2 regions of the Microbacterium sp. LjRoot205 genome follow, and region 1 is predicted to be linked to the other one. Evidence: predicted binding sites of a transcription regulator. Region 1 holds the regulator's gene; the other holds the start of a gene.
What was found. The regulator LexA, encoded in region 1, represses DNA repair genes until DNA is damaged. The targets are predictions, from matches to a motif close to TCGAACANNTGTTCGA.
Positions count from the first base shown of each region.

Region 1 (10,930 bases):
GGTCCTGGTTCAGACGACGGGTGCGCCGGCTCGACTTGTGCTCGAGGTTGTGGCGCATACCGGCCTGCTGCTTCTTCAGCTTGCCGCTGCCGGTGATCTTGAAGCGCTTCTTAGCACCCGAGTGGGTCTTCTGCTTCGGCATCTTCTCTTCCTTCGTATGGCGCCTTCTCAGGCGACGGTGTCAACCCGCGGTGCGGGAGTCTGGGGGGCGGGAGTTACTCCGCTGCGGCCTCGGCCGGGGCATCGGTGTCGCTCTTGGCTTCGCGGGCGGCCTGCTTGTTCGCTGCGCGCTGGGCGTCGCGAACCGCGTTCTGCTCCTGCTTGGCCTCGGACTTGCTCTTGAGCGGAGCCACGATCATCACCATGTTGCGACCGTCGATGGTCGGGTTCGACTCGACGGTTCCGAGCTCGGCGACGTCCTCGGCGAACTTGCGGAGAAGACGGACACCCTGCTCGGGACGCGACTGCTCGCGGCCGCGGAACAGGATCATGGCCTTGACCTTGTCGCCGGCCTTCAGGAAGCCCTCGGCGCGCTTGAGCTTGGTCGTGTAGTCGTGCGCCTCGATCTTCAGTCGGAAGCGGACCTCCTTGAGAATGGTGTTCGCCTGGTTGCGGCGAGCTTCCTTCTCCTTCTGGGCGGCTTCGTACTTGAACTTGCCGTAGTCCATGATCTTGACCACGGGCGGCTTCGAGTTCGGTGCGACCTCGACGAGGTCGAGGTCGGCTTCCTGCGCAAGGCGCAGCGCCGCCTCGATGCGGACGACGCCGATCTGCTCACCCGCGGGGCCGACGAGGCGGACCTCGGGGACGCGGATGCGCTCATTGGTGCGGGGATCGCTGATGCGTAACTCCTTAGACGATGGGATTCAGCCACCAGGACGCAGTCAGCATCCCGGGCGAAATCAGAATCGTCCCCCACCCACCGGCAGTCAGACGCCGGCTATGCACCCTGCCTGCCGGATCAGTCTCACGACGCGATCCGGTGGAGTGCAAGACCCGGTAGCCTGGAACGGCAAGCGCGGGTGGGAAGTGAATCCTCTTTCGTACCGGAGCATGACGCTCCGGAGCCCGACACAGTCTAACAGAAGGCAAGGCGAAGTGACGAACCAGGCATCGGACGAGGCTGCACGCGAGCGCGAAGAGCGCTGGGCACGGCAGGAGGAGGCGGCATCTTCCGCCACCCGGGACATCGCAGACGTTCCGGCGGTGGAGGTCATCACCACCGCAGCCGTGCATCTCATGAGCGCGGCAGCCGTCAAGCTCGGCCTCGCCGACGACCCGCACGCGGCAGAGCAGCTCGATCTCGACGAAGCTCGCAAGCTCATCAACTCTCTGGCCGGTCTCATCACCGCCGGCGCGCCGGAGATCAGCGACATGCACGCACGCTCCCTGCGTGACGGGCTGCGCTCACTGCAGCTCGCGTTCCGCGAGGCATCGACGATCCCCGACCCGATCGGCAAGGGTCCGGGCGAGAAGTGGACCGGGCCGGTCAACTAGTCACCGCGTGTGGCGGGCTCCTGGATCCCGTGGGACGCAGATGACCTGAGCGTCAGAATGCTGCGGTCCGGGTTCCAGGAGCATCGCGGGCTCCGTCGCAGGGTTCCCAGATGGTCCGGTCGGCGGCGCGCACCACGACGACACACGAATCAGTGGGGCGCATGCGATGGACTGCGTCCGAAACGTGCCAGCAGATGCCAGACCCGCTTCAGCGCCTGCGGCTCATGGATGCCGGAGCGCGCTGCCGCTCCGACCACGTCGGGCGTCAGTTCGTCCGACAGACTCCTCGCCAGGTCGACGTACTCGGCTCCGCGATACCTCGGATCGAGGGCGGCCGTGTCAGCCCTGAAACCGGGATGGAAGTCGACCGCTGCGAGCCGAGCGGCGGCGGCATGTGCGTCGGAGTCGCGAAAGCAGGGGTCGAGGACGATCTCCTCGACATCCACCGCGAAGTCGACTCCCCCGTGAACGTGCGCCTCGACGTAGCGGTCCAGCGGGTCGAGGTCACCCGATCGCATCTGCTCGACCAGAGCGTCGACGCCATGGAGGTCGACGACGCCGTCGGGCTCGAAGACCGAGTCCGGGTAGCAGAACGTGGCACGCGCAGCCGCCTCGGGGCGGAGCCGGACGAACGACGACCCGAATCGTGGGGATGCTCCGTGCGCGTCGCCGAGGTCGAGCGCGCCGTACACGGGTCTCGCGTGGGGCGCGCCGGCGTCGTATCTCCCGTCGAACAGACGGCTCTCCCAACGCCACCGATCGCCTTGCCGATGCGCAGTGAGCCCGCCGTTCGACGTCCCCGTCTCGAACTGTGAACGATACCGGCCGTCCCTCGCCATCGCATCCATGACCGTGCCGTCTCGAAAGGGCCAATCCGGATGGAAGTGCAGGAGGACGGCGACGGGCATGCAGCAACCCTAGCGATGGGGTGCGCTGCTCCGGTCAGGCCGAACGACGGAGCTTGACGGTCAGCGAGTCGGCGAGCACGGCGATGCGGTCGTCCGCCGCCCAGCGTTGTGCGAGGCGGGCGAGCACGGCGTCGAGCACTTCGCGTTCGAGGCCGTCGACCAGCTCGAGGATGACGATGAGCTCTGGCCCGCGCAGGCGCGCATCCGGGTCGCCGGCGGCGACTGCGACATCGATCACCGCGAGTTCGTGCGCGACGCTCGCCTGGAGGGCGCCGAACACCTCGGGAGACAGGAAGCTCGGCTCCCAGCCGTGCCCCTGCGCGATCGCCCACACTGCCGGGCGACGGATGACGAACTCGGTGTCGGAGGTCGGATCGAGCACGATGAGGTCGGTGTCGTCCGCGGACGCCGCGAGTGCGGCGCGCGTTGCGTCGACCGGAATCGGTCGCGCCGTGGCGTCCCAGCGCTGCATCGCCTCGACCGAGGAGAACACCGGCTGCACCCGGCGACCGTCCGGCGCAGCCACCGTCACGATGGAGAGCTCCTGCGTCTTGTCGACCGCGAGACCGCTGGGGGCGACGCCCTCTTCGCCCTTCTCGGCGACCAGAGGTATCAGCACCCGTGCCGTGCGGAACGCGTCGACGACCTCGCTCTGAGCGCCCTCACCTGCACGGAATCGCAGGAGGGCGTCGAGAAGCGCCGGGTCCGCGGAGCCGTCATCCCCCGCATGCGGATTCGACTCGAAGCTGCGCCCCTCCCAGGGCACACCTGCGGAGTCTCCCTGCTTCGGCGAGGCATGATCCTGTGAGCCGTGGCCCTGTGAGCCGGGGCTGCAGGCGTCGTCAGTCCCCTGCGACATCCAGAGCCTCAGCCAACGTGAAGGCGCCGGCGTAGAGCGCCTTGCCGACGATCGCACCTTCGACACCCAGCGGCACCAGCTCGCGAAGCGCGGCGATGTCGTCGAGGCTCGAGATGCCCCCGGAGGCCACGACAGGCTTCGGCGTGCGGGCGGTGACCTCGCGGAGCAGCTCGAGGTTCGGGCCCTTGAGCGTTCCGTCCTTCGTGACGTCGGTCACGACGTAGCGGCTGCAACCGGCATCCTCGAGGCGCTCGAGCACCTCCCAGAGGTCGCCGCCTTCCTTCGTCCAGCCGCGTGCGGCCAGCGTCGTGCCGCGGACGTCGAGTCCCACGGCGATCGCCTCGCCGAAGCGGCCGATCACGTCGGCAGCCCACTCCGGGTTCTCGAGCGCGGCCGTGCCGAGGTTGATCCGTGTCGCGCCGCTCTCGAGAGCCGCTTCGAGCGTCGCATCGTCACGGATGCCGCCGGACAGCTCGACGTTGACGTTCTTGAACTGCTTGATGACCTTGCGGAGGATCGGGGCGTTGCTGCCGCGACCGAAGGCGGCATCGAGGTCGACGAGGTGGATCCACTGCGCGCCCTGCGCGACCCACTCCCCCGCGGCGTCGAGCGGGTCGCCGTAACTGGTCTCGGTGCCGGCTTCACCTTGGGTGAGACGGACTGCCTTGCCGCCGGCGACATCGACGGCGGGGAGCAGAGTGAGAGAGGGAGACTGCGCGAAGTCGTTCATGACGTCCTCAGGTGAGATGGAGAGCCGATTCACCGGCACGAGAATCGACACTAGCCCGCGCATCCGCCCGCTCCAAAACGATGACGGCTGAGAACATCGTGTGCCACGCGGTAGCCTCGATGACGCCCCTGTTCGGTCGGTGAGGAGATGTTGCATGGTGCGCGATGCGGAACCGCGAGGAGGCGGACCCCTGCGGCGCGGGAATGCGCTGCCTCCCGAGACTCCGGATGACGGCGCGCAGCGGCCGGTCGCACCGGAAGGGAATCCCGACCATGCACGCCAGCGACCGCTGAACGGCGACGCGCCGTCGAGCCCGCCCCTGCCCGGGACGCGCGCAGCCGCGGCGGCGGCGTGGGCGGCAGCATCTGCCGAGACTCCGCCGGCCGGCACTCCCCGAGCGGTCAGCCCCTCCGACCCGATCTCCCGACCGCCTGCAGCCCCCTCGGTTCCCGGACCGCCTCCCGCTGCGTGGGCGGGGCCGCAGAGCCCTGCCGCTCCCGGTACTGACGCCCGTTCCGCGGCGAGCCCTGCGGCGCCGATCCCTGCCCCTGCCCCTGCCCCTGCCCCTGCCCCTGCCCCTGCCCCTGCCCCGAACATCCCGCCGACGTCGACGCCGACCCCGGCGAATGGCGTGCCGCAGCACCAGACCCCCGGCGTCCCGCCCACCCCGCCGCTGCCGGCGCCGACCACCGCGCCCCCGCCGGCACCGAACGCCGCTGCGGCCGAGTCGGCGTCTTCGGCATCATCGCGCCGTCAGCAGCGTGAGCAGGGTGTAGGACGACGCTCGTTCCTGCAGGAGGAGCGCCGCGAGGAGCCCGCGCGACAGGGCGGGCGCGGGCTGCTCAATCGCGTCGGATTCTCCCTCGGACCCAACGCCCGCGAGCGAGCCGTGCGCGACGACGAGCACGCTGTAAGCCGTCACTGGCCGGGACCCCGCACCGTCGCGGTCGTCAACGGAAAGGGCGGGGCGGGAAAGACACCGGCCACCGTGCTGCTGTCAGCGGTCTTCGCTCAGTACGGCGGAGCCGGCGTACTGGCATGGGACAACAACCAGACCCGCGGCACGCTCGGCTGGCGCACCGAGACCGGGGCTCACGACCGCACACTGCTTGAACTGCTTCCGCAGACGCAGCGTCTGCTCGGAGCCCAGGGACAGTCTGCGGACCTCGCGCACTTCGTGCACCACCAGCCTCAGGAGAAATACGATGTCCTGCGGTCGAAGCCGATCCGACTCGCGCACGAGAACCGGCTCCGGCCCACCGACGTCGACTCCATCCACGCGATCGCGGCCAAGTTCTATCGCCTGATCATCATCGACTCGGGCAACGACGAATCCGATCCCATGTGGCTGCGGATGATCGACCTCGCCGACCAGATCGTCGTCGCGACGACGACACGCGATGACCATGCCGAAGCCGGGGCCCTGCTGCTTGAGGCGCTCGAGGACCGCGACGAGCGCTCGGCGCGGCTCGCGCGGGAATCGGTGGTCATCGTCAGCCAGGCCGATCCGAAGGCGTCACCGGCCGAGGTGACGGACGTGATCGCGGGTTACCAGCCTCTCGCGCGCGAAGTCGTCGGCATTCCCTTCGACCGCGAGATGGTCGACGGCCACCTGCGCCTTCGGGCACTCGCGGCACCGACGCAGCGATCCTGGCTCTCGGCCGCAGCCGCGGTCGCGCGCGGTTTCTGAGCAGCCCCGCGGGCGGTCACCGACGCGCAGCTGTGCGACGGGCTCTCGATCCGGGGCGCCCGGTATCGCTCGTCACGACCGGAGGCTGTCGACCCAGTTGCGGAGCAGCTGGATTCCTGCCTCTCCCGACTTCTCCGGGTGGAACTGCGTCGCCGAGAGCGGTCCGTTCTCGACGGCGGCGAGGAACGGGTCTCCGTAGGTCGACCAGGTGAGCACGGGCTGTGGGAACGGCGGGATGACATCGAGCTCCCACGACTGCGCGGCGTACGAGTGCACGAAGTAGAAGCGCTCGTTCTCGATGCCTTTGAACAGCACGGAGTCGGCGCCCGGCTCGACGGTGTTCCACCCCATGTGCGGAAGCACGGGCGCGTTGAGTTCGGTGACCGCTCCGGGCCACTCGCCGAGGCCCTCGGCATCATGCCCGCGTTCGACGCCGTGTGCGAAGAGAACCTGCATCCCGACGCAGATGCCGAGGACGGGGCGTCCGCCTGCGAGGCGACGGTCGATGATCTCGTCGCCGCCGTGCGCGTAGAGCGCGTCTCGGACGGCTTGGAACGCGCCGACGCCGGGCACCACGAGACCGTCGGCCTCGAGCGCCTCTTTGCGATCGCGCGTCAGCACGGCGTCCGCACCCGCCGCGACGAGAGCCTTCACCGCCGAGTGGACGTTGCCCGATTCGTAGTCGAAGACGGCGACCCTGGGTGCCGAGCTCACAGCGCACCCTTCGTCGACGGGATGCCGTCGACCAGGGGGTCGAGCGCTTTGGCCTGGCGGAATGCTCGAGCGAACGCCTTGAACTCGGCCTCAGCGATGTGGTGGGGGTCACGGCCACCGAGGACGCGCACGTGCACCGTCAGCCCGGCGTTGAACGTGATCGCCTCGAAGGAGTGGCGCACCAGCGACCCGGTGAAGTGGCCCCCGATGAGGTGGTGCTCGAAACCGGCGGGCTCTCCCGTGTGAACCAGGTAGGGGCGCCCCGAGATGTCGACGACGGCCTGGGCGAGCGCCTCGTCGAGCGGGACCAGCGCGTCGCCGTAACGGGAGATCCCGGACTTGTCGCCGAGCGCCTCGCGGATCGCCTGACCGAGCACGATGGAGATGTCTTCGACGGTGTGGTGGGCGTCGATCTGCGTGTCTCCGGATGCGCGCACGGTGAGGTCGGTGAGAGAGTGCTTCGCGAACGCCGTCAGCATGTGGTCGAAGAACGGCACCGACGTGTCGATGCGGCTCGCACCGGTGCCGTCGAGGTTCAGCTCGAGCTCGACGGTGGACTCCGACGTGCTGCGCACACGCGTGGCGGTGCGGGAGATCTGGGCGGGGGTGCTCATGAAGCCGATCCTATCGAGGCGAGGGCATCGAGGAACGCGGTGGTCTCCGCCTCGGTGCCTGCGGTGACGCGGAGGTGTCCGGGGATCCCGACGTCGCGTATCAGCACTCCCCGGTCGTACAGCTGCTGCCAGATCTTCTGAGGCTCTGCCACGCCCCCGAAGAGGACGAAGTTCGACCACGACTCGTGCGGCGTGTAGCCGAGGGCCTCGAGCGTCGCCGAGATGCGATCCCGCTGCTCGACGATCTCCTCGACCATGCCCAGCATCACGTCGGAGTTGCGCAGTGCGGCCACCGCCGCCGCCTGAGTGAGAGCGCTGAGGTGGTACGGCAGACGCACGAGCCTCAGGGCGTCGATGAAGGCGGGATCGGCGGCGAGGTAGCCCACGCGAGCACCCGCGAACGCGAAGGCCTTGCTCATGGTGCGAGACACGGCGAGCCGAGGGCGTCCGTCGAGCAGTGTCAGGGCGGAGGCCGCCTCGCGCGGCGCGAACTCCTGGTAGGCCTCGTCGACGACCACGATCCCCGTCGATGCCTCGTAGACCGCTTCGACCACGTCAAGACCGAGCGGTGTGCCCGTCGGGTTGTTCGGGGAGCACAGGAGGATGACATCGGGGTCGACATCCCTGACCTGGGCCGCCGCCTCTTCGGGCGTGATCGTATAGTCGGGCTGCCTGGCGCCGGCGACCCACCGCGCCCCGGTCCCCTTCGAGATCAGCGGGTACATCGAGTAGGTCGGGCTGAAGCTGAACGCCGTACGACCCGGCCCCCCGAATGCCTGCAGGATGTGCTGAAGGACCTCATTCGACCCGTTGCCCGCCCAGATCTGATCCGCCTCGAGACCGTGGCCGAGGTACTCGGCGAACCCCTCGCGCAGCGTGGTGAACTCGCGATCCGGGTAGCGGTTGACGTCTCGGAGCGCGACCGCGATGTCATCGAGGATGTCGCTGGCCACGGCGTCCGGAACCGGATGCGTGTTCTCGTTGACGTTCAGTGCGATCGGGAGAGGCGCTTGAGGCGCTCCGTACGGCGTGAGCCCCCGGAGGTCGTCGCGAAGTGGCAGGTCGTCGAGTGATGCAGTCACCCTTCCCATGGTAGGCCGCGTTCGCCCCATGAATGCCCGTCGAGACCGAGTGTGAACGGGAACTCCCCCGCCTCGCTCCACGAATCGGGCGGAGTCGGGCTCACTCCGAATACTGCGCCGGAATCGCCAGCTCCTGACCGATCTGCAGCTCCCCGCCGCGCAGCAGGTTCAGCCGTGTGATGTCGCCGATCACGTCGCGCGGATCGGCCTCGGGCGCGATGCCCTCTGCGATCGACCAGAGAGTGTCGCCCGGCATCACGGTCACGGTCGCGAACGTCGCCGTCGCCGTCTGCTCACCCGAGGCCATCGCGCTGCCGCCGCTGATCGCCGCGAAGGCGATTCCGACGGCGAGGGGCACCGCTGCGACGGCGAGCACGACGCGTCGACCACGCGCCGTCAGCCGGAGCCGCGTCGCCGGACGAGCCGGAAGGACTGCTGCACTGCTGAAGGTGATGGTGCTCATGTCGTGCTCCTCTGCATCTACCGCGTGGGCGGTGAAGTTGGCGTAGCGTTCGCATCCACGCCTCGGCCGGGAGCCGGGGATGCGAAGCTACGTACCGAAGTTATCTTCGAATTCGAACATCTGTCAAGCGTTCTTCGAAACAGAAGTGCGAGAATCGGCCGACACGCTCGAACAGATCTTCCACATCGTCGCGTTTCTCGGATACGGTTTCGATAGGAACACCCCATCACGGGCCTCCGACATTCGAACTGAGACGCCGGATCGCACACCTGAGGAGCACCATGAGCGACAACTCCGCCCCCGAGGCCGACGCCCCGCGCACTCGTCGCCGGAAGAGCCTGAGCCCGAAGCAGATGGCGATCCTCGAGGTCATCCAGACGTCGATCAGTCACTACGGCTACCCGCCGAGCATGCGCGAAATCGGCGACGCCGTCGGACTCAAGTCGCTGTCCAGCGTGACTCATCAGCTGGGTCAGCTCGAGCTCAGCGGATATCTGCGCCGCGATCCGGGAAAGACCCGCGCGATGGAGGTGCTCATCGACCTCCCCGGCGCGAGCGGTGAGAACCCTGCCGATGTGGCGACGCCCGTCGGAGACGCCGCACTGGTTCCCCTCGTCGGGCGCATCGCCGCCGGCGTTCCGATCACCGCCGACCAGCAGGTCGAGGAGATCTTCCCGCTCCCCCGTCAGCTCGTCGGCAAGGGCGACCTGTTCATGCTCAAGGTGTCGGGCGAGTCGATGATCGACGCCGCGATCTGCGATGGCGACTGGGTCGTCGTCCGTTCGCAGAACAGCGCAGAGAACGGTGAGATCGTGGCCGCCATGCTCGACGGCGAGGCCACCGTCAAGGTACTCCGGCAACGAGACGGCCACACGTGGCTGCTGCCTCGGAACTCCGCTTTCGAGCCGATCCTCGGCGACGAGGCCGTCGTGCTCGGCAAGATCGTCGCGGTGCTCCGCTCCGTCTGACCCTCTCCGCACACGAGCCTCCGGAATCGTGCATTCTCGGAGACCTCGTCGCCTGGCCCGAAACCCACCCTGTGTGACGCCGTGAGCCGGTGCGCCATAGGCTCGAACCATGTCGTCGCCGTTCGGTACCTGGCCCTCTCCGTTCACTCCCGACCGGATCGCCGCGTCGTCTCCGAGGATCGACGGCGCCGCCTTCGTCGGCGATGACATCTGGTGGGGCGAGTCGGTGCCTGCCGAGGGCGGTCGCCTGACGGTACGAAGTTCCAGCGGCGCCGAGATCCTCCCCGCGCCCTGGAGTGCACGGTCGCGCGTGCACGAGTACGGCGGAGGGGCGTGGACGGCGGATGCCGAGGGGACACTGTTCTTCGTCGAGGCCAAGGATCAGCGTGTGCATCGGATGCCCCGCGGTGGCGCCCCGATGCCCCTGACTCCCGCGGGGCCGGCACATGGCGGCCTGCGCCTGCAGAACGGGCGACTGTTCGCGGTGCGGGAGGACCTCTCGGTCGCCCCGCACCAGCGCGGCATCGTCGAGATCCCGACAGACGGGTCGGCCTCCGACGATCCGACGCTGCTGAAGGTGCTCGTGGAGGGAGAGTCGTTCTACGCGCATCCTGCGCTGTCTCCCGACGGGACTCGCGCCGCGTGGGTCGAATGGTCGGGCGAACGGATGCCGTGGCAGCACGCGTCGCTGGTGCTCTCCGACGGCGCCGGCCGGACGGAGCTGCCCACGCGAGCCGCCCTCCAGCCGGAGTGGACGGACGACGGCGAGATCCTGTACTCGGACGACCCGACCGGTCGCTGGGCGCTGCACCGACAGCGCGTCGACGGCCGCGAAGCGGTCGGTCCCGCAGAGCGGATCGCCGACACGGACGCCGACACGGGGTACGGACTCTGGGTGCTCGGCAATCGCTGGTATCGACCGCTCGCCGACGGTCGCATCGTGGCGGTGCGCACGAACGGACGCGACGAGGTGGACGTCATCGAGCGGGACGGCGGTGCCCACCGCATCCCCGTTCCCGCCGACGGCCATGTCAGCATCGACGATGTCGCAGGCACCCGAGTGCTCCTCTCCGGCAACAGCTCGACGACCGCGCCAGGTGTCTGGTGCGTCGACGTCGACTCCGGCGACATAGAGGTGGTCGCGGGAGCGACGCCGGCCGACCCGACGTGGATGCCCGCAGCATCCGAGATCCTGGTCGATGGCGCTCACGGCCCTGTCCATGCTTTCGTCTACGAGCCCGTGAACCCGTCGGCTTCAGCCGCGGACGACGAGCTCCCGCCCTACCTCGTGCTCGTGCACGGCGGCCCGACCGCCCATGTGACGGGCGCCTCGTCCGCGGCCATCGCGTTCTGGACCAGCCGCGGCATCGGCGTGCTCGACGTCAACTACGGCGGATCGACGGGA
Region 1 covers NZ_JBGFFH010000010.1:30,705-41,634, forward strand. The annotation lists gene rpmI (50S ribosomal protein L35) at 1-142, opposite strand, end outside; gene infC (translation initiation factor IF-3) at 216-866, opposite strand; gene AC04ME_RS17080 (DUF1844 domain-containing protein) at 1,099-1,497, shown strand; gene AC04ME_RS17085 (DUF3626 domain-containing protein) at 1,647-2,405, opposite strand; gene AC04ME_RS17090 (SseB family protein) at 2,440-3,264, opposite strand; gene priA (bifunctional 1-(5-phosphoribosyl)-5-((5-phosphoribosylamino)methylideneamino)imidazole-4-carboxamide isomerase/phosphoribosylanthranilate isomerase PriA) at 3,248-3,994, opposite strand; gene AC04ME_RS17100 (MinD/ParA family ATP-binding protein) at 4,149-5,684, shown strand; gene hisH (imidazole glycerol phosphate synthase subunit HisH) at 5,757-6,398, opposite strand; gene hisB (imidazoleglycerol-phosphate dehydratase HisB) at 6,395-7,012, opposite strand; gene AC04ME_RS17115 (histidinol-phosphate transaminase) at 7,009-8,103, opposite strand; gene AC04ME_RS17120 (LysM peptidoglycan-binding domain-containing protein) at 8,195-8,557, opposite strand; gene lexA (transcriptional repressor LexA) at 8,839-9,525, shown strand; gene AC04ME_RS17130 (S9 family peptidase) at 9,635-10,930, shown strand, end outside.

Region 2 (10,930 bases), on a different contig from region 1:
GGTACGTGGTGCTCGTCTCGAGGAGCTCCTCGTGCGTGCCGACGCCGACCATGGTGCCCCCTTCGAGCACGACGATGCGGTTCGCATCGGTGATGGACGAGACGCGCTGCGCGACCACGATCTTGGTCACGTGCGGCAGCTCACGCCATAGCGCCTGCCTCAATCGGGCGTCGGTGGTGAGGTCGAGAGCCGAGAACGAGTCGTCGAACACCAGGATCTGCGGCTGACGCACGATCGCGCGGGCGATCGCCAGACGCTGACGCTGTCCGCCCGAGACGTTCGTGCCGCCCTGCGTGATGCGCGATTCGAGGCCCTGCGGCATCTCCTCGACGAAGTCGCGGCCCTGTGCGATCTCGAGGGCATGCCAGAGCTCTTCGTCGGTCGCGTCCTCTCTGCCGTAGCGGAGGTTCGACGCCACCGTGCCGGTGAAGAGGAACGGGCGCTGCGGAACGAGACCGATCGTCGCCCAGAGCGATTCGACATCCGCCTTGCGGACATCCGTGCCGCCGACGAAGACGGCTCCGCCCGAGACGTCGAAGAGTCGCGGGATCAACGACACGAGTGTCGTCTTGCCCGCACCGGTCGACCCCACGATCGCGACGGTCTCGCCGGGCTCTGCAGCGAAGCTGATGCCCTTGAGCACGGGAGAGTCGGCCCCGGGGTAGGTGAACTCGACGTCGCCGAAGGCGACCGAGCCGGGCGTCGGGAAGTCGGTGACGCCGTTCGCCGGACGCTCCATGCTCGACTGCGTGTCGAGGACCTCGCCGATGCGCTCGGCCGAGACCGCGGCGCGCGGGATCATGATCGCCATGAAGCTGGCCATGATGACGCCGCCCATGATCTGACCGATGTACTGCATGAACGCGAAGATCGTGCCGACCTGCACCGTGCCGCTGTTGACCTCGATGCCGCCGAACCACACGACTGCCACGATCGTGACGTTGAGGATTAGCATGAACAGCGGGAACAGCAGCACGAACAGCGAGCCGACCTTGCGGCCGACCACCATGATGTCGGTGTTGGCTCCGCGGAAGCGCTCTTCTTCGATGTTCTCCCGGACGAAGGCCCGCACGACGCGCACGCCGGTGAGCTGCTCGCGCAGCACGCGGTTCACGGTGTCGAGCTTGCCCTGGTAGCTGCGGAACAGCGGAACCATGCGGCTGACGACGAGCCCGGCGACGATCAGCAGCAGCGGCACGGACACGGCGATGAGCCAGCTCAGACCGATGTTCGTCTGCACGGCGAAGATGATGCCGCCGATCGCGAGCAGCGGCGCGGTGACGAGCATGGTGGCGCCCATCATCGCGAGCATCTGCACCTGCTGCACGTCGTTCGTGTTGCGCGTGATGAGGGAGCCTGCACCGAACTGCGACACCTCGCGCTCGGAGAATCCGCTGACCTTGGCGAAGACGTCGGCACGGATGTCGCGGCCCGCGCCCATGGACGCACGGGCGGCGAAGTAGGTGGCGATGACCGAGGCGATGATCTGCCCGAGCGAGACGGCGAGCATGAAGAGACCGGTGCGCCAGATGTAGTCGGTGTCCGACTGGGCGACGCCCTTGTTGATGATGTCTTCGTTCAGGCGCGGGAGGTAGAGGGTGGCGAGCGCGCTGGCGAACTGGAACACCAGGACGGCCGCGAGCAGCCATTTATAGCGGGCGAGATAACGGAGGAGGATTTTTCCCAGCACAGGCGGACTTTCTAGGAAGGATGAATCGGCGGATCTCCCGACGGGCGGACGCAGGCCGACGATCGCGCACAAGCAAGAGTGGCATGAACTTCGGACATTCGTATCCCCCGATGGGCGGACCTTCGCTGACAGCGAACCATTTGGCCCGCGGCCAGCGGTTTATGCACCGCGGCGAACAACCGCAGATATATCGAGATACCTCAGAAGAGCGAGCGTTCGGGCACGAAATCCCGAGCCTCAGCACCGGCATCCGACGGGAGCTCGGCGATGGTCGCCGGGTTCCACTTCGGATTGCGGTCCTTGTCGACGACCTGCGCGCGGATGCCCTCGACCAGATCGGGATGCTGCGTCACGAACCACATCACGCGGCGGTACTCGCCCTCGAGAGCGGCGCGCAGGTTCGGGAGTCGACGTGCCTCCCTGACGGCGTCGAGGGTGACGGCGAGTCCGGTCGGTGCCAGGCTCTCGAGCAGGTCCGCGGTCGCCGCGGCATCCGCAGCCTCCTCAGAACGGAGCCGCGACACGGTCTCCGCAACCGTGTCGGACGAGAACGCGCGGTCGATCCAATCGCGTGACGCCGGGAGCGCAGACGGCTCGGGGGTCTCGTCGAACAGCAGCACGATCTCGGCCGGCCCCGTCGGGTCGGCACGATAGGCCAGCGCCTCCCGCAGCGCATCGAGCCGGTCGGACGGCACGAAGTGGTCGGCGAAGCCGAGCAGCACCGCATCCGCTCCGTTCATCGTCGAGCCCGTGAGTCCGAAGTACTCCCCGAATCGCCCTGGCATCCGCCCCAGCAGCCACGTGCCGCCGACGTCGGGGGTGAATCCGATGCGCGTCTCGGGCATCGCCAGCCGGGAACGCTCGGTGACGATGCGGATGGCCGCGTGACCCGACAGGCCGACGCCGCCGCCCATCGTGATGCCGTCGGCGATGGAGACGATGGGTTTCGGGTACTCGGCGATCATCGCGTTCAATGCGTACTCGGCGCGGAAGAACTCGGCGGTCTCCTCAGTGCGTCCGGCCACGATCTGCCCATGCAGTGCGCGAACGTCTCCCCCCGCGCACATGCCTCGCTCGCCCGCGCCGTCGATGACGACGATCTGCACATCGGTGTCGTCGCGCCAACGCTCGAGGGCCTCGGTGAGCTGCTGGATCATCCCGGGGTCGAGCGCGTTGATCGCTTCCGGCCGGTTCAGGGTCAGCCTGCCGAGGGCCCCTTCGGTGCGGACGAGGACCCGGGAAGCGGCGCTGGATTCGGTCACGGGTGCCAGGCTACCCGCTCGACGGACCCTTGCATCCGGCCGCGTTCGTAGGGTAAATGCACGATCCTGCGGCTTTTCCGGCAGGATAGACAGAACTGCCCACTGCAACGAGAGGTCGCAGATGCCCGACGGACAGGTGCTCGAGTTCACGCACGTCACGAAGCGCTTCAACGACGTGACGGCGGTGTCCGACTTCTCCGCGCGAGTCGAGCCCGGTGTCGTGACCGCTTTCCTCGGCCCGAACGGCGCCGGCAAGACCACCACCCTGCGCATCCTCCTCGGCCAGGTGCGCGCCACGAGCGGCACCGCCACGATCGGCGGAGTCTCGCATGCAGAGCTGCGTCACCCGCTGCGCACGATCGGTTCCGTCCTGGAGGAGACCGCGTATCGGCCTCGCCGCTCGGCCTCACGCCAGCTGACGATCGCTGCCAAGGCCAACGGCATCCCGCTCTCGCGTGTCGACGAGGTCCTCTCGCTGGTCGGTCTCGAGCACGAGGCCGAAGGTCGCATCGGCAGCTTCTCGCTCGGAATGCGTCAGCGGCTGAGCGTGGCACACGCGCTGCTCGGCGACCCCGGCGCTCTGGTCTTCGACGAGCCGGCCAACGGCCTCGACCCTGAGGGCATCCGCTGGATCCGCCTCCTTCTGCGTCGCCTCGCCGACGAGGGCCGCACGGTTCTCGTCTCCTCGCACGTGCTGAGCGAGATCGAACAGGTCGCAGACCACGTGCTCGTGCTCTCGAAGGGCCAGCTCGTTCTCTCGAGCGGCATCGAGACGCTCGCCGACCCTTCTGCCGGTTCTGTCGTGGTCGACGCGGCGGATCGTGCCGCACTGAAGTCCGCGCTCTCGGCAGCGGGCCTCGAGGTCGAGGTGCTCCGATCGGGTCTCACGGTTCGCGGCAGCAACGCGGGAGCCGTCGGCGCCATCGCGGCATCGGCCGGCATCGCCCTCGCCACCCTGGTTCAGCGCGGCCCCACTCTAGAGGACGTCTTCATCGAGCTCGTCCGCGGCGGCAGGCTCGCGCCGCAGGCCATCACCGCCGCGCCGGTCGATTCCGCAGCGCCGGTCGCGGATGCCGGAGCGCCTGTCGTCGATTCCGCGGCGCCATCCGAGTCGTCGGACGTGGCCGACTCCGACCACGCCGATTCCGAGACCCTGCAGGCTCAGGATGTCGCGGGGTCCGATGTGTCCGAGTCCGATGCAGCTGCGACCGATGCGGATGCGTCGGTTCTCTCCGAATCCGATGCGGACGCGGCCGACGCCGCCCGCGCAGAGGCCGACGCGGCGGATGCCGAGGCCGACGACGCAGCTGATGCGGCGGATGCCGAGGCCGACGACGCAGCTGATGCGGCGGATGCGGCTCGTGACGTCGAGTACGCCGCGGCGGAGCTCCGCTATGCGGCCGATGCCTCGGATGCGAACGACGCGGAAGATGCGGCCGACGTCGCGTCGGAGGCCGCGCATGCGGGCCGCGAGGACGCCCACGGCGATGATGACCCGGCAGGCGGATCGACCGAGCCGCAGGCGCCCGCGGACACCGAAGCGGCGAACGCCCAGCCGTCGTTCGACGACATCCTCTTCGGCACCGCCCCGGCCGACGCGCCGGACGCTCATGCCGCCGACGACACCGACGCCCGCGTCAGTGACGACACCGACGGTCACGTCGCTGACGCGACAGACCCGAGTGCGAACGAAGACGGCACCGGCGAGCACTCCGGAGTCGAGTTCTTCGCCGAGGCACACGAGTCCGACGAGTCCGACGAATCGCACGATTCCGACGAGTCCGACGAATCGTCGGATGACGCGACGGCTGAAGCGTCTGGCGACGACGACCCCCGTTCGGCTGCCGTCACCTCGATGCTCGCTGCCGCTGCACGCGCGTACTACGAGGACGAGCCCAAGGACTACCCGCTCGGAGAAGTCGACGCCTCAGCAGAGGCGGAGACAGAGGCGGATGCCGCTCCCGAGGCGAACGACGGTCGCGATGGCGAGCACCACGAGCAGCACGAGGGCGAGCAGCACGAGGGCCAGCAGCACGAGGGCCAGCACCACGAGCACCACGAGGGCGAGCACCACGAGCACCACGAGGGCGAGCACGACCGGTCCTGAGGTCACCGCTCGAGGGCACCGACGCGAACGCCCTCCGCGCCGTGAGGCTGCGGAGGGCGTTCGCTCGTTCTCGGATCGCTCAGGCGGGCCGTGGGCGGATCACCGGACGGCGACTCCCCTTCGACACCGGCGTGGGCGATGTGGCCACGATCTCCTCGACGTCTGCCGGTTCATCCGACACATCGAGTCGGAGCGCCTGGGTCAGAGCGAGGCCGTGCCTCGTCGTGAGGATCAGTCGTCGGTACTGCTCGTCACCGGAGAGGTCGATGACGACGCTGGGACGTCGGCGGCGGATGAGGACGAAGTCGACGCTGCCCGCAGCCTTCCACGTTCCGGCGGCGAGCACTCCGGGGATGTGCGTTCCCGGATTCGGCACGCCACGCAACCAGGTCCATGCGTCGTCGATCAGCTGGACCTTGGTGATGGTGTCGCGCACGAGCCTCACATTGTCGCGGTGGAAGCTCGCCGCACGTTCGATCGGCGAGAGCACGATCTCGAGTTGCGTCTGGTCCAGCAGCAACGTCACCATGCGTCCAGTCTGCCAGCGGCACCCTTCCAGATGTCTGTGTCTTGTTCACAGGAAGGCAACGATCCGTTGTCGGTTCCCACGATTCCACCTTCTTCCATTCCGATGTTCTGCTCGACCTTCGAACAAATCTACTAGAGTCGGAGCATGACATCCGCCACCGATTCCGACCTCGAGCGACGCGCTGCGCTGCTCGACTCGTGGGTCGAGAAGCGGCGACAGATCGCACGCCTCGAAGCCGAGGCGTCCGATCTTCTTGCCGAGCGGATTCACCTGAGCCGGTCTGACTCCGACGAGAACCCGTTCCACCGCGACGCCATCCACAGGTCGATGATCGCGGAGTACTCCGCGGCGGGCCGCCTCACTCAGGGCAGCGTCGAATACGCGTTCACCGATGCCGGCGTCCTCGCCGCCAGCCACCCCGGTGTGCGTTCGGCTTTCAGGGCCGGCCACATCACGGCGGCGCATGTCCGCGAGATCGTGCGGGCCGCAGGAGTGGTCCGGGAGGCGGTCAACAACGGGCGAGCGGATGCCGATGTGCTGCCGCTGTACGACACGGTCGCGGTCATCGTGGCCGAACGGGAGACCCCTGCGCGAACACGAGCGCACCTGCGCGAGCTGGCCGCCGTCCTGGCAGGCTCCACGGTCACCGAGCGCCATGCGCGCTCGAAGTCGGAGCGCACCGTCACCGTACGCCCGGCAGGAGACGGTCTGTGTGTGCTGACAGTCGTGCTCCCCGAGCATCTCGCGACGGCGATCCTCGACCGGCTCACCCGACTCGCGCACGTCGTCATCGCCGGGCGGAACGACCGTGAGCCGACGCTCGATCCGATGGACGACGGCGAGAATCCGATCTATCCGGACGACATCGCGCAAGACGACCCGTCGCGTGACGACTACGCGATCTTCGGCGACGGGACTTTCACAACCGATCCGACCGGCCCCACGGTCGAACACATCCCGTCCGACACCCGCACGATCGATCAGGTGCGGGCAGATCTGCTGATCGACCTCCTGCTCGCTTCCGATCCGAGCGCGGCAAACGGCTCAGGACTCGACAACATCCAGGGGCGCATCCATGTCACAGTCGCCGCCACCACGCTCGCGGGGTGCGACGATCGCCCCGCGCAGCTCGACGGACACGGGCCGCTGCACCCCGATATCGCCCGGGATCTCGCGGGCCGCAACGGCGGATGGTCCCGGTTGTTCCTCGATCCGACCGGACTTGTCGTCGAGACCGACACCTACCGGCCGACAGAACCCATGCGGCGGTTCCTCTGTGCGCGAGATCAACACTGCCGGTTCCCCGGCTGCAGGATGCCGGCGCATCGGTGCCAGGTCGATCACACTTTCGATCATGCCAAGGGCGGGCGGACCGAGCTCCACAACCTCGCCCATCTGTGCGCGCGGCACCACTCTCTCAAGCATCCAGACCTCGCTGACGACCATCGTTGGACGGCGCAGCAGCTTCCCGACGGCACGATCGACTGGTTCAGCCCACTCGGCCGCACCTATCGGGACTCACCGTCACGACGAGTCATGTTCGTCTGACGTTGATCACGCCGTAGTCCGTCGAATCTCGAGCGGCACACACGACTCAGTCGACGCAGACGCGCCTCACGCGATACACACACGCTTCGCGCGACGCGCACGTGCCTCACGCAAAGCACTCACGCCCGGCATGAGGCGGGATCGTGCAGCTTACGCCTGTGCGCGGGCAGCAGCCTCGGCCGCGATCGGGAGCGCCGCTTCGATGCGCTGAAGCTCTTCCTCGCCGTGCGCGGCTGTCAGGAACCAGGCCTCGAACACGCTCGGAGGCAGCGCGACGCCCTGCTCGCGCATCGCGTGGAAGAACGGCGCGTACCGGAACGACTCCTGGGCCTGGGCCTCGGCATAGTTGCGAGGCGCTGAAGCGCGGAACGAAGCGCTGAAGAGGTTTCCCGCGTGCGCGACGGCGTGGGTGACACCTGCGTCCGCGAGAGCGGCGTCCAGGGCGCCAGAGACCCTGGCTGCGGCGGCATCGACGGTCGCATAGACCTCAGGGGTCGCGAGCCTCAGAGTCGCCAGGCCGGCGGCGACCGACAGCGGGTTGCCCGAGAGCGTGCCAGCCTGGTAGACCGGGCCGAGAGGTGCCAGCAGGTCCATGACCTCAGCGCGTCCACCGAGAGCGGCCAGGGGCATTCCTCCGCCGACGACCTTGCCGAACGTGAAGATGTCGGGCAGGTAGTCCTCGCCGGCCGCGGCCTGGAGCCCCCAGAAGCCTGCGGGGTGCACGCGGAAGCCCGTCAGCACCTCATCGAGGATCAACAGCGCGCCATGAGCGTGTGCGGTCTCGGCCAGCAGCCGGTTGAACCCTGGCAGCGGCGGAACCACACCCATGTTCGCGGCTGCGGCCTCGACGATCACCGCGGCGATGCGCGGACCGTGCTCGGCGAAGACGGCCTCGAGCGCGCCCGGGTCGTTGTAGTCGATCACGAGGGTCTGTGCGGCGATCGGCGCGGGCACCCCCGCGGAGCCGGGCAGAGCGAGAGTCGCGACGCCGGAACCGGCCGCGGCGAGGAGACCGTCGGAGTGACCGTGGTAGTGGCCGGCGAACTTGACCAGCAGGTCGCGCCCGGTGGCACCGCGGGCAAGGCGGATCGCGGTCATCGTCGCTTCTGTGCCGGTCGAGACGAGCCGCACTCGCTCGATGGGCCGGGTCTCCCCGAACCGCACACGATCTGCGATCAGCTGAGCGAGTTCGACCTCGCCCTCGGTCGGGGCGCCGAACGAGAGTCCTCGAGTCGCCGCCTCCTGCACGGCGGCGACGACCTCAGGCTGCGCATGGCCGAGCAGGGCCGGACCCCACGACGCGACGAGGTCGACGTACTCGTTGCCTGCGGCATCGGTCACCGTCGCACCCGCGGCCGACGCGAGGAAGCGCGGCGTGCCTCCGACCGAACCGTATGCGCGCACGGGCGAGTTCACACCACCGGGGATCACCGTGCGGGCAGCGGAGAACAGGTCATCATTGCGGTCGGTCACAGCACACTCCTCAGCGATGCACGGAGCTCTCCCGGCATCCCCTCCAGGCTAGTCCGCAGACCTGAGGGAGGGACTCAGACGACCTCGCCGAGTCGACGGAGCGCGATCAGGGGCGCAGCCAGCGAGCGGCTTCTGTCGCCCAGTACGTCAGGACGACATCTGCGCCAGCGCGGCGGATCGACAGCAGCGACTCGAGGATCGACGCGCGGCGATCGATCCAGCCGTTCGCGGCAGCGGCCTCGATCATCGCGTACTCGCCGGACACCTGATATGCCCACACCGGAATGTGCACGGTGTCTCGCACCTCACGCAGCACGTCGAGGAAGGCCATGGCGGGTTTCACCATGACGATGTCCGCACCCTCCTCCTCGTCGACGACAGCCTCCCGCACGCCCTCGCGGCGGTTGCCGGGGTCGAGCTGGTACGTGCGACGGTCGCCCTTCAGCTGCGAATCCACGGCCTCACGGAACGGACCGTAGAACGCGCTCGCATACTTTGCGGCGTAGGCGAGAAGCAGTGTGTCGGTGAAGCCCTCGGAATCGAGCGCCTCGCGGATGACGGCGACCTGGCCGTCCATCATTCCCGAGAGGCCGAGCAGCTGAGAGCCCGCCCGAGCCTGAGCCAGGGCCATCGACGCGTAGCGTTCGAGCGTCGCGTCGTTGTCGACGGTGCCGTCAGGCGCGAGCACGCCGCAGTGCCCGTGGTCGGTGAACTCGTCGAGGCACAGGTCGGTCTGCACCACGAGGGCGTCCCCGACCTCGGCCGCGAGCACCTCGGTGGCGACGTTCAGGATGCCCTGGGGATCGTCGGCGCCCGAGCCCTGCGCGTCTCTGACTGCGGGGACTCCGAACAGCATCACACCGCCGACACCCGCCTCGGCCGCCTCGGTGGCGGCGGCACGCAGAGAATCGAGCGAATGCTGCGCGACTCCGGGCATCGACCCGATGGGGGCGGCCTCAGTGAGTCCCTCACGGACGAACAGCGGGAGCACCAGCTGCCGCGGCTCGAGGGAGGTCTCGCGCACCAGACCCCTGACGGCAGGGGACTGCCGCAGTCGGCGCAGTCGGACGTCGGGGAAGCTCACGGCGCCAGCTCGTCCGCCGCGTGCGGGAGGGTGTAGCTCGACACGGCATCGATGAGCGCGTCGACCGTCTGACGATCGGCGACGACCGTGATCGGAAGACCTGCCTTGTCGGCATCCTTCGCAGTCCGCGGACCGATCGCAGCCAGCAGCGTCTCATCCGGGATCAGCGGGAACTGCTCGCGCACCTGCTCGGCGACCGAACCGCTCGTGATCAGGATCGCGTTGATGCGTCCGTTCTCGACGTCGCGCTTGATGCGGTCGGTGACCGGCACGCCCACGGTCCGGTAGGCGACGACGCTGTCGACGTCGTGACCGGCCTCCTGCAGGAGGACGCTGAGCACGGGCTTCGCGATCTCGCTGCGCAGAGCCAGGATGCGACGCGGCTCGGCCTCGAGGGCGATGAGCTGCTCTGCCATGCCCGCAGCCGAATTGTCTTCATCCGGCACCATCGCGACTTCATACCCGACGGCCTGCAGAGCGGCTGCGGTCGTCTCTCCGACTGCCGCGATCTTCGTACGACGCGGCACCACAGCGCGGTGCGCGAACATCACGTCGACGGTCGTCGCACTGGTCACCGTCAACCAGTCGTACTCTCCGGCAGCCAGGCGGGTGAGCGCCACGTCGAGCGCGGCCTGATCTGTGGTGGCCGCGAAGTTGATCAGCGGCGCGACGACGGGCACCGCTCCCCGGGAACGGAGACTGGCGGCGACGCCGTCGCCCCACGGGCCTCCACGGGGTACGAGGATGCGCCAGCCGTCCAGCGGTCGGTCCTGCTTCGAATTGGTCATGATGAGGAATGCTCTCGGGAGACGAGGTCGGCCGCCCCTTGCTCGAGCAGCCGATGGGCGACAGACAACCCGAACTCGCGTGCTGTGCGCATCGGGTCTGCACCACCGGCAGCATCCGCTCCATTGCCGCTGCCGTTCCGACGAATATACTCCCCGTTCAGACTCTCCGTGACGTCGAGGCCGATCCGGCGACCGCCGTCGGTCGAGTAAACGACCGTCCTGACGCGGATCTCATCGCCGTCCACGACCGCATGAGCGGCCATCGGCGCCTGGCATCCGGAGTCGAGTCCTTCCAGAATCCCGCGCTCGACCGTGATGGCCAGCCGAGTGTCGTGGTCGTCGAGTTCGGCGAGCGCGGCGAGGAGCTCAGCCGGAGCATCGGACCGGGTCTCGACCGCGAGCGAACCCTGACCCGGTGCGGTCGGCCATTCGGACAGCCCCAGCTCCTC
Region 2 covers NZ_JBGFFH010000005.1:132,710-143,639, forward strand. The annotation lists gene AC04ME_RS12055 (ABC transporter ATP-binding protein) at 1-1,690, opposite strand, end outside; gene AC04ME_RS12060 (enoyl-CoA hydratase/isomerase family protein) at 1,891-2,952, opposite strand; gene AC04ME_RS12065 (ATP-binding cassette domain-containing protein) at 3,074-5,059, shown strand; gene AC04ME_RS12070 (hypothetical protein) at 5,139-5,588, opposite strand; gene AC04ME_RS12075 (HNH endonuclease signature motif containing protein) at 5,733-7,136, shown strand; gene AC04ME_RS12080 (glutamate-1-semialdehyde 2,1-aminomutase) at 7,287-8,609, opposite strand; gene hemB (porphobilinogen synthase) at 8,716-9,693, opposite strand; gene AC04ME_RS12090 (uroporphyrinogen-III synthase) at 9,690-10,481, opposite strand; gene hemC (hydroxymethylbilane synthase) at 10,478-10,930, opposite strand, start outside.
Region 2: a site for LexA is predicted at 5,707-5,722, ahead of AC04ME_RS12075 (HNH endonuclease signature motif containing protein). Genes of this name have one in related genera too.